One region of the Acidovorax sp. SRI_002 genome, then DNA from elsewhere that is predicted to be linked to it. Evidence: predicted binding sites of a transcription regulator. Region 1 holds the regulator's gene; the other holds the start of a gene.
What was found. Region 1 encodes HrcA, which represses chaperone genes, less so after heat shock. Its sites were predicted from a motif close to TTAGCACTCNNNNNNNNNGAGTGCTAA; they were not measured.
Positions count from the first base shown of each region.

Region 1 (4,734 bases):
TGGTGACGGTGTTCCAGCGCCACAAAAGCTGGCAGCAGTTCTGGGGGCAGGTTGTCTACGCAGTAATACCCTGCGTCCTCCAGCGCATGCAGCGCCACGGACTTTCCTGATCCCGACATACCCGTGATCAAAACGATTTCAAGTGCCATCAGCCATGTCCTTCTCGTGCAACGGCCGCGAGATCCAGCATCTCGCTCGCGTGGGCGAGCGTAGTCTGGGTGGATCGTTCGCCGCCCAGCATGCGGGCAATTTCTGCCACACGGTTCTCGCCCTGTACCGTCGATACGGCGCTGGTGGTGCCATTCGGGCTCTTGCGTTTGGCCACCTTGAGGTGGTGGTGTGCGCAAGCCGCCACCTGCGGCAGGTGGGTGACCGCGAGCACCTGACGGTCGCTGCCAAGCTGCTGCATCAGCCGCCCCACTGTTTCAGCCACCGCCCCCCCTACGCCAGAGTCCACTTCATCAAAGATGAGCGTGGGGGCCATACCCAATTCACTGGTTGTTACAGCGATGGCCAGCGAAATGCGGGAGAGTTCGCCGCCCGATGCGACTTTGCCGATGGGTTTGGGTGTCATCCCGGGATGGCCCGCGACGAGGAATACCACGTCATCGATACCGTGGTGCGAGGGCTCTGAGGCCTTGGTCATGGAAACCTCGAATTTACCTCCCTCCATGCCCAGGCCCTGCATGGCTTGGGTAATGGCGTGAGACAGTTTCGGGGCGGCTTTGGCGCGACCCAGAGACAGCACGCGTGCCGACGCGTGGTAGGCCTTGGCACTGGCGACCTCGGCGGTCTCCAGTCGTTCCAGATCTGTCGCTGCGTCCAGCCGGCGCATCTCCTCCTTCCAGCTCTGGTGTAGAGCCGGCAGCTCTGCTGGCGTGCGCTTGTAACGGCGTGCCAAGGTCATCCAGAGCGAAATGCGGGTGTCGAGTTCGGCCAGACGCTGTGGATCTATTTCCACGTGCCTCAGATACAGCTGCAGCGAGTGGAGCACGTCGCTGGCTTGTGCGAGGCTGGAAGAAAGGATGTCTGCGAGCGGTGCGAACTCGGGCTCAATATGCTCGTGGCTTTGGAGAAGATCGTGCGCGCGTGCAAGCCCAGTCAGTGCACCAGCATCTTCATCTTGGAGGGCTTGGATGGCGCCCTCTGCCCCTTCCAGCAGCGCCTGCGCATGTGAGAGGCGTTTATGTTGTGCGTCGAGTTCTTCCCATTCGCCATCAATGGGTGCGAGCTTGTCCACCTCGTTGATCTGCCATTGCAGACGCTCACTTTCCTGCTGCAAATTAGCCTGGGCTAGGCGTGCTTGCTCCAGGGCTTTTTGATTCTTTCGCCATTGGGCCCAGAGCGCTGCGGTTTCTGCTGTGTGCACCCCTGCAAATGCGTCCAGCAGGCCGCGTACCGAGTCGGGTCTTGTAAGGCTTTGCCAAGCATGCTGCCCGTGGATGTCTAGCAGGCTGTCTCCCAAAGTCCGCAGCTGGGCAGCAGTGGCTGGGGTGCCATTGATCCAAGCCCTGCTTTTGCCCTGAGAGTCCACGGTCCGACGCAAAAGCAACAGCTCATCAATGTCAAAACCCGCGTCCTCGAGCCATGGCTGGAGATGGGGTGGGCAATCGAACTCAGCGCAAAGATCCGCTTTGTCAGCGCCTTCGCGAACCACACCTGCATCGGAGCGTGCGCCCAAAACGAGTTGCAGTGCATCAATCAGGATGGATTTCCCAGCGCCTGTTTCTCCCGTCAGCACGGTGAAACCGGAACTTAGGTCAAGTTCAAGCGCTTGAACGATCACAAAATCGCGCAGGGTAATCCGCCGGAGCGCCATGGTCAGGAGCCCCCTTCGTTCCAGCGCAATTTTTTGCGCAGGGTGGCAAAGTAGTTCCAGCCTTGAGGATGGAGAAACCGCACGCAGTGCTCTGACCTTTTCACCAGAATGCGGTCACCATGTAGCAGTGAGGCCAGTGACTGCATGTCAAAGTTGGCACTGACATCCCGACCACTCACAACCTCAACCGCCACCTCGGTGGCATCCGACAGAACAATCGGTCGGTTGGAGAGCGTATGAGGGGCGATGGGCACCAGCACCCATCCAGGAATGGAGGGATGAAGCATGGGGCCACCGGCTGACAGCGAATACGCCGTTGACCCTGTGGGTGAGGCGATGATGAGCCCGTCTGCGCGTTGGTTCGCCACAAATCGGCCGCCGACCTCGACCCGCAATTCCACCATGCCTGAAGTCGCGCCTCGGTTCACAACGACATCGTTCATCGCGAGGGCTTCGAAGACGACGCGCTCGTCGCGCACGACCGTTGCGTGCATCAGCGGTCGCAAGTCTTCCTCGTATTCGCCCTGGAGCATGGGGGGCAGAGTGGCCTGATAGGTATCGAAAGGAATGTCGGTGATGAAGCCAAGCCGTCCCTGGTTGATGCCGATCAGGGGTGTCCCAAACCGGGCGAGCCGCCGACCTATGCCCAGCATGGTGCCGTCACCCCCGACCACCAGGCCCAGATCGCATCGACTGCCTATCTCGTCTACATTCAGGACTGGATAGTGTGTGAGCCCGGTGTTGCTTGCGGTCTCAGCTTCCAGCATCACTTCGCAACCCTGGCGTTCAAGAAAATGGGCGATGTCTTCCAGGGCCTGGCGGGAGCTTTCACCGATGGAGCCCGCCGAAGAAGCTTGGTACTTGCCTATCAGTGCGACATGGCGGAAATTGGACGTCATCGCGAAATTACATCATTAAAATCATTCCATGCTCGATGACCGTGCCAAGTTGTTGCTCAAAGCGCTGGTCGAGCGCTACATCGCCGATGGGCAGCCCGTCGGATCCCGCACGTTGTCGCGCGCGTCTGGGCTGGATTTATCTCCAGCCACTATCCGTAACGTCATGGCGGATCTGGAGGAGTTAGGGCTGATCGCGAGTCCCCACACCTCAGCCGGTCGCATTCCTACTGCACGAGGTTATCGGCTGTTTGTGGACACCATGCTGACAGTGCAGCGGGACCCTCTAACCCCTCCCCAGCTTGCGCCCGAACAGCCGCAAAAGGTGATCGCCAACGCTGCCCAGTTGCTATCCAATCTTTCGCAGTTCGTCGGTGTCGTTATGGCACCACGCAGAACATCGGTGTTCCGCCATATCGAGTTCTTGAGGCTGTCCGAGCGAAGATTTTTGGTCATCATCGTTTCGCCCGAGGGCGACGTTCAAAATCGCGTCATCTTCACGGACGTGGACTACTCCCAGTCGCAACTCATCGAGGCTTCCAACTTTCTGAACGCGCATTACGCGGGGCTTGCGATGGAGCAAGTGCGTGAGCGCCTGAAATCTGAGGTGGATGTGCTGCGCGGCGAGATCGCTTCGCTCATGCAGGCTGCGGTGAATGTGGGGTCTGAGGCTTTGTCCCAAGCGCAAGACGAGGTCGTGATTTCTGGTGAGCGCAACCTGCTGGCGGTCAGTGATTTCTCCAGCGACATGGGCAACTTGCGACGTGCCTTCGATCTGTTCGAACAGAAAACCCAGATTCTGCGGTTGCTGGATATCTCCAGCCAGGCCGAGGGAGTACGCATCTACATTGGCGGTGAAAGCCATGTCGTGCCTTTTGAAGAGCTGTCCATCGTCAGTGCTCCGTATGAGGTGGACGGCAAAGTGGTCGGGACGCTAGGCGTGATCGGCCCCACGCGCATGCCGTACGACCGGATGATTCAGATCGTGGACATCACATCAAAGCTGGTGTCCAACGCACTCAGCCATCGCAAGTAAAGCCCCTACAATACGGCGCTTGCCCCGTTGTATAGCGCTGGAGCATGGCTTGGGGCGTTAGCTCAGTTGGTTAGAGCAGAGGACTCATAATCCTTTGGTCGTTGGTTCAAGTCCAACACGCCCTACCACCCATTCATTCGAATGGGCGATCATCACGATCACGGCCAGTTTTCTTGTCGCAATGTGCGCCTTTCTTCTTTTGGAGTCGCTGGAGTGCATTACAATTGCGGCTTGCGTTGAGTTGAGCTTTTGCTGGTCAGGCCCATGCGGCATGGTTACAGTGAAAAAAGTTGATTTCAAGGGTTGCCAAGAAATCATGCTATAATTCGAAGCTTAGCGGCTGTAGCTCAGCTGGATAGAGTACTTGGCTACGAACCAAGGGGTCGTGGGTTCGATTCCTGCCAGCCGCACCAATGTTTAAAGCCTGCAATCGCAAGATTGCAGGCTTTTTCATTTGTCAAAGCGTTTCTCGCTGACGGGGGAGATCTTCCATGAGCAAGGCCTTTACCAAAGAAACCGATGCTTCCGATGAGGATGAATTGGTGTTGCCTGCGTTGCCTGCGGGCGGCAAGAACTACATCACTCCGGCAGGATACGCGCGCCTGCGTGATGAGTTGCTGGACCTGATTGACAACGAGCGGCCCAAAGTGGTCGAAGCCGTGCACTGGGCTGCCAGCAACGGAGATCGGTCTGAAAATGGCGACTATCTCTACGGCAAGAAACGTTTGCGAGAGATTGATCGGCGCATCCGCTTTCTCACCAAGCGGCTCGAGATTGCCGAAGTGGTGGATCCCAGCCTGCATGCGGGCAGCAATCAGGTGTTTTTCGGCTCCACAGTCACGTACATCGATGACGAAGGTATAAAGCGCACGATCACCATCATGGGCATCGATGAGGCAGACAGCCGGGAATCGCAGGTGAGCTGGATCTCGCCGGTGGCGCGTGCGCTCTTGAAGGCCCATGTGGGTGACGAGGTGCTGCTG
Region 1 covers NZ_JBYCZW010000002.1:489,725-494,458, forward strand. The annotation lists gene rapZ (RNase adapter RapZ) at 1-149, opposite strand, end outside; gene recN (DNA repair protein RecN) at 149-1,819, opposite strand; gene AC2YJX_RS07220 (NAD kinase) at 1,822-2,718, opposite strand; gene hrcA (heat-inducible transcriptional repressor HrcA) at 2,747-3,751, shown strand; tRNA gene AC2YJX_RS07230 (tRNA-Ile) at 3,803-3,879, shown strand; tRNA gene AC2YJX_RS07235 (tRNA-Arg) at 4,088-4,164, shown strand; gene greB (transcription elongation factor GreB) at 4,243-4,734, shown strand, end outside.

Region 2 (4,734 bases), on a different contig from region 1:
CTGACATGTCCTTTGAGCAGGCCGCATCCCTGCCTACCACCTTCGGCACCGCCCACCAGGCGCTGTTCGCTGTCGGAGAACTGGCCGCCGGCGAACGAGTGCTGGTACACGCGGCGGCCGGCGGCGTCGGCAACATGGCAGTGCAACTAGCTCGCCAAGCCGGCGCCCATGTCATCGCCACGGCCTCGGAGCGCAATGTGGAGCTGGTCAAGAGCCTGGGCGCCCACGAGGTCATCGACTACCGCACGCAAGACTTCAGCGCCCTACGGGACATAGACCTTGTGCTGGACCCGCTGGGTGGCGAGACCCTGGAAAAGTCTTGGGCGGTTTTGCGTGCGGGTGGCCGCATCGCCAGCCTAGTGGAGTTCGGCATCCAGGACCGCGACGGGAAGATCGGACGCTCGGTGTTTTTCGTCAGCGCGGCACCGACCCTCGCACTGGCCGTGGCGCACTTCCAGGCCGGTCAACTGCAGATCATCATTGACTCCGTCTACCCGCTGGCCGAAGCCCGCGCGGCGCTTGAAAAGCAGGCCACCGGCCACGCACGGGGCAAAGTGCTGATTCGCACCCCCGGCTGAACAAGGAGGTCAACCATGACAACCAAGAATCCGGAAGTGGTTTTGGTCACCGGCGCTGGCTCCGGCATCGGACGTGCCATTGCCCTGGCACTGGCGCGCGCTGGACACAAGGTGGTCGCGAGCATGCGGGAACCTGAAGGCCGCAACGCCGGGCGCAGCCTGGCTCTGCGCCAGTTGGCCGAGACGGAGGGGCTACGCCTGCAGGTACTCGAACTCGACGTGCTGTCGGAGACAGCGTGTCGCGCCGCAGTGGACGCCATCGAGGCCGAACACGGTCGGCTCGACGTGGTGGTCAACAACGCCGGCATGCTGATGACCGGCGTTACCGAAGCTTTCTCGGTGGAGCAGGTGGCCCGCATCATCGACACCAACGCTCTGTCCTGGCTGCGGGTCAACCGCGCGGTATTGCCGGTGATGCGGCGCCAGGGCCGTGGTGTACTGATGTATGTCGGCAGCACCACCTCGCGCCTGCACGAGCCCTGTATTGGCCCTTACGTGGCCAGCAAGGCTGCCGGTGATGCTTTGGCCGAAGCCATGGCGATGGAGGTCCGGCCCATGGGTATCGAGAGCATCATGCTGGTTCCGGGCGCGTTCACGCAGGGCACGGAGCATTTCGCAGATGCTCATAGTCCAGCCTATCCTGCCATCGTCCGGCAATACGGCCCCTTGGCTGAACGTCTGCAAACGCTCGGCGGCAAGCTAGACGCTATCGACGCAAAACTCGGCGGTGCACTGGATGTATCGGCCGTCGGCAGGGCGGCCGTGCATGCACTGGCCCATCCGCGCGGCAGCCGACCGTATCGCGTCACTGTGGATGGGCAGCAAAAGGGCACGGAGGCCATCGATCGCGTTTACCACGAGAAGCAAAGCGCATTTCTGCAGCGACTCGGCCTGGGAGATATGGTCCTGCCATGCGCCTAGGCACCACTCCTAAACCAACCAAATTTACAAGAAGTTCTCCATGAGCCCACCCTCCACCCGCGCCGCCATCGTGACCGGTGCGTCACGCGGCATCGGCCGTGACATCGCCTTGCGGCTGGCGCAAGACGGCCATGCCGTGGCTGTCGGCTATGCGCACGACCCGGCAAAGGCACAGGAAGTGGTAACCGCCATCGTAAACGGCGGTGGTCGTGCCCTCGCCATTCAGGCCGACGTGTCCGCGCAGGACGATGTCGAACGCCTGTTCTCAACCGCTCAATCGGCCTTCGGCCGGCTGGATGCGGTGGTCTGCAGTGCCGGCGTCATGGGTATGGCAACGGTGCGAATGGAAAACGTCGCGGATTTCGACTCCATGATGGCGGTCAACGCCCGCGGCACCTTCCTGGTGCTGGCGAAGGCTGCGGAAACGCTGGCCGAAGGCGGACGCATCGTGGCGCTCTCAAGCAGCGTCATTGCCAAGGCCTCGCCCGGCTATGGTCCATACATCGCGTCGAAGGCTGCCGTGGAAGGCTTGGTCCATGTGCTGGCCAACGAGCTGCGCGGGCGCGGCATTACCGTCAATGCCGTGGCACCTGGACCGGTCGCCACCGAGTTGTTTTTTAAGGGCAAGACCGAAGAGCAGGTGGCGATGCTGTCCAAAATGGCGCCGCTGGAGCGGCTGGGTGAACCCACAGACATCGCAGGCGCCGTCTCGTTCCTTTTGGGCCCTGACGGCGGCTGGGTGCATGGGCAGGTGCTGCGGGTAAACGGCGGATTCGCCTAAAGCCGCGCCCGTTCGCCCACTTCACTAATGTCTGCTTTGGACCGATTGCGTATGTCCAATGACAGCTGATCAACGACAGCAATCAGCCTTAGGCTGACGTAGTAGCAACCAAGTCACTGTCGAATGCAGCCGATAGTTTGCACTTACTTCTATTTTTTCAATTCTGATTCTTTGCGGCTCAGAGGGTGGTAAACAGATCACGTGCCCAGTCCCTGCGCGCCAGCGGGTCGTCAAATCTAAAGTTAAGTGGCGGAAAAACGAAAGTAGAGTGGCGTTCCGCAGCAGCCACCGCACCGCCCACCAGGTTCCGAAATCTGTAGGGCATCTTGAAACCGTCACAAATGCCCGTATCATTAGCACTCACCGCAGACGAGTGCTAACACCGCCTTGGCTGCCGGAAGTTTGGTAGCGCCTGGGCCTCCAGGCGCTGAGTACGTCAGCTTTTTACTGAAAACAGGAGCATTGCAATGAACCTTCGCCCTCTGCACGATCGCGTGATCGTCAAGCGTATCGAAAGCGAAACCACGACCGCCTCCGGCATCGTGATCCCTGACAACGCCGCTGAAAAGCCCGATCAAGGTGAAGTGCTGGCCGTCGGCCCCGGCAAGAAGAACGACAAGGGCGACGTGATCGCCCTGAACGTGAAGGTCGGTGACCGCGTTCTGTTCGGCAAGTACTCGGGCCAGACCGTCAAGGTCAACGGCGATGAGCTGCTGGTCATGAAGGAAGACGATCTGTTCGCAGTGGTCGAGAAGTAATTCTCCCGCTGATCCGCTCATCTTTTCATAGCTGCTACTGCTTACTGTATAAGCGCTAGCGGCCAATTTGAACCCAATTTTCAGGAGCTCCAAAATGGCAGCAAAAGACGTAGTTTTCGGCGGCGAAGCCCGCGCACGCATGGTTGAAGGCGTGAACATCCTGGCCAACGCGGTCAAGGTGACTCTGGGCCCCAAGGGTCGCAATGTGGTGCTGGAGCGCTCGTTCGGCGCCCCTACCGTGACCAAGGACGGTGTGTCCGTGGCCAAGGAAATCGAACTCAAGGACAAGCTGCAGAACATGGGCGCCCAGCTCGTGAAGGAAGTGGCCTCCAAGACCAGCGACAACGCTGGTGACGGCACCACCACCGCTACGGTGCTGGCACAAGCCATCGTTCGCGAAGGCTTCAAGTACGTGGCCGCTGGCATCAACCCGATGGACCTGAAGCGCGGTATCGACAAGGCTGTGACGGCCCTGGTTGCCGAGCTGAAGAAGGCTTCCAAGCCCACCACCACCTCCAAGGAAATCGCCCAAGTGGGTTCGATCTCCGCCAACTCCGACGAAACCATCGGCAAGCTGATCGCTGACGCCATGGACAAGGTTGGCAAGGAAGGCGTGATCACCGTGGAAGACGGCAAGTCGCTGGACAGCGAACTGGACGTCGTGGAAGGCATGCAGTTTGACCGCGGCTACCTGTCGCCCTACTTCATCAACAACCCCGAAAAGCAATCCGCGATTCTGGACAACCCCTTCGTGCTGCTGTTCGACAAGAAGATCAGCAACATCCGCGACCTGCTGCCTACGCTGGAGCAAGTTGCCAAGGCTGGCCGTCCCCTGCTGATCATTGCCGAAGAAGTCGAAGGCGAAGCCCTGGCTACGCTGGTGGTCAACACGATTCGCGGCATCCTGAAGGTTGTGGCTGTGAAGGCTCCAGGCTTTGGCGACCGTCGCAAGGCCATGCTGGAAGACATCGCCATCCTGACGGGCGGCAAGGTCATCGCTGAAGAAGTGGGCCTGACGCTCGAAAAGGTGACGCTGGCCGACCTGGGCCAAGCCAAGCGCATCGAAGTGGGCAAGGAAAACACCATCATCATCGACGGCGCTGGCGCTGCAGCTGACATCGAAGCCCGCGTCAAGCAAGTGCGCGTGCAGATCGAAGAAGCCACGTCCGACTACGACCGCGAAAAGCTGCAAGAGCGCGTGGCCAAGCTGGCTGGCGGCGTGGCCGTGATCAAGGTTGGCGCTGCCACCGAAGTCGAAATGAAGGAAAAGAAGGCCCGCGTGGAAGACGCACTGCACGCTACCCGTGCAGCTGTGGAAGAAGGCGTCGTGGCTGGCGGCGGCGTGGCTCTGCTGCGTGCCAAGCAAGCTGTGGGCGACTCGGTCAAGGGCGACAACGCTGACCAGGAAGCCGGTATCAAGCTGGTGCTCAAGGCCATCGAAGCGCCTCTGCGCGAAATCGTGAACAACGCTGGTGGCGAAGCCTCCGTCGTGGTGAACGCTGTGTTGGCCGGCAAGGGCAACTACGGCTTCAACGCCTCGAACGACACCTACGGCGACATGCTCGAACTGGGCATTCTGGACCCCACGAAGGTCACCCGTACTGCCCTGCAAAACGCTGCCTCCGTGGCATCGTTGCTGCTGACGACCGAAGCCATGGTTGCTGAAGCGCCCAAGGACGAGGCCGGCGCTGGCGGC
Region 2 covers NZ_JBYCZW010000012.1:27,346-32,079, forward strand. The annotation lists gene AC2YJX_RS25790 (NADP-dependent oxidoreductase) at 1-578, shown strand, start outside; gene AC2YJX_RS25795 (SDR family NAD(P)-dependent oxidoreductase) at 594-1,499, shown strand; gene AC2YJX_RS25800 (SDR family oxidoreductase) at 1,540-2,280, shown strand; gene AC2YJX_RS25805 (co-chaperone GroES) at 2,748-3,038, shown strand; gene groL (chaperonin GroEL) at 3,133-4,734, shown strand, end outside.
Region 2: AC2YJX_RS25805 (co-chaperone GroES) is a predicted target of HrcA. The motif match lies at 2,634-2,660, and genes of this name have one in related genera.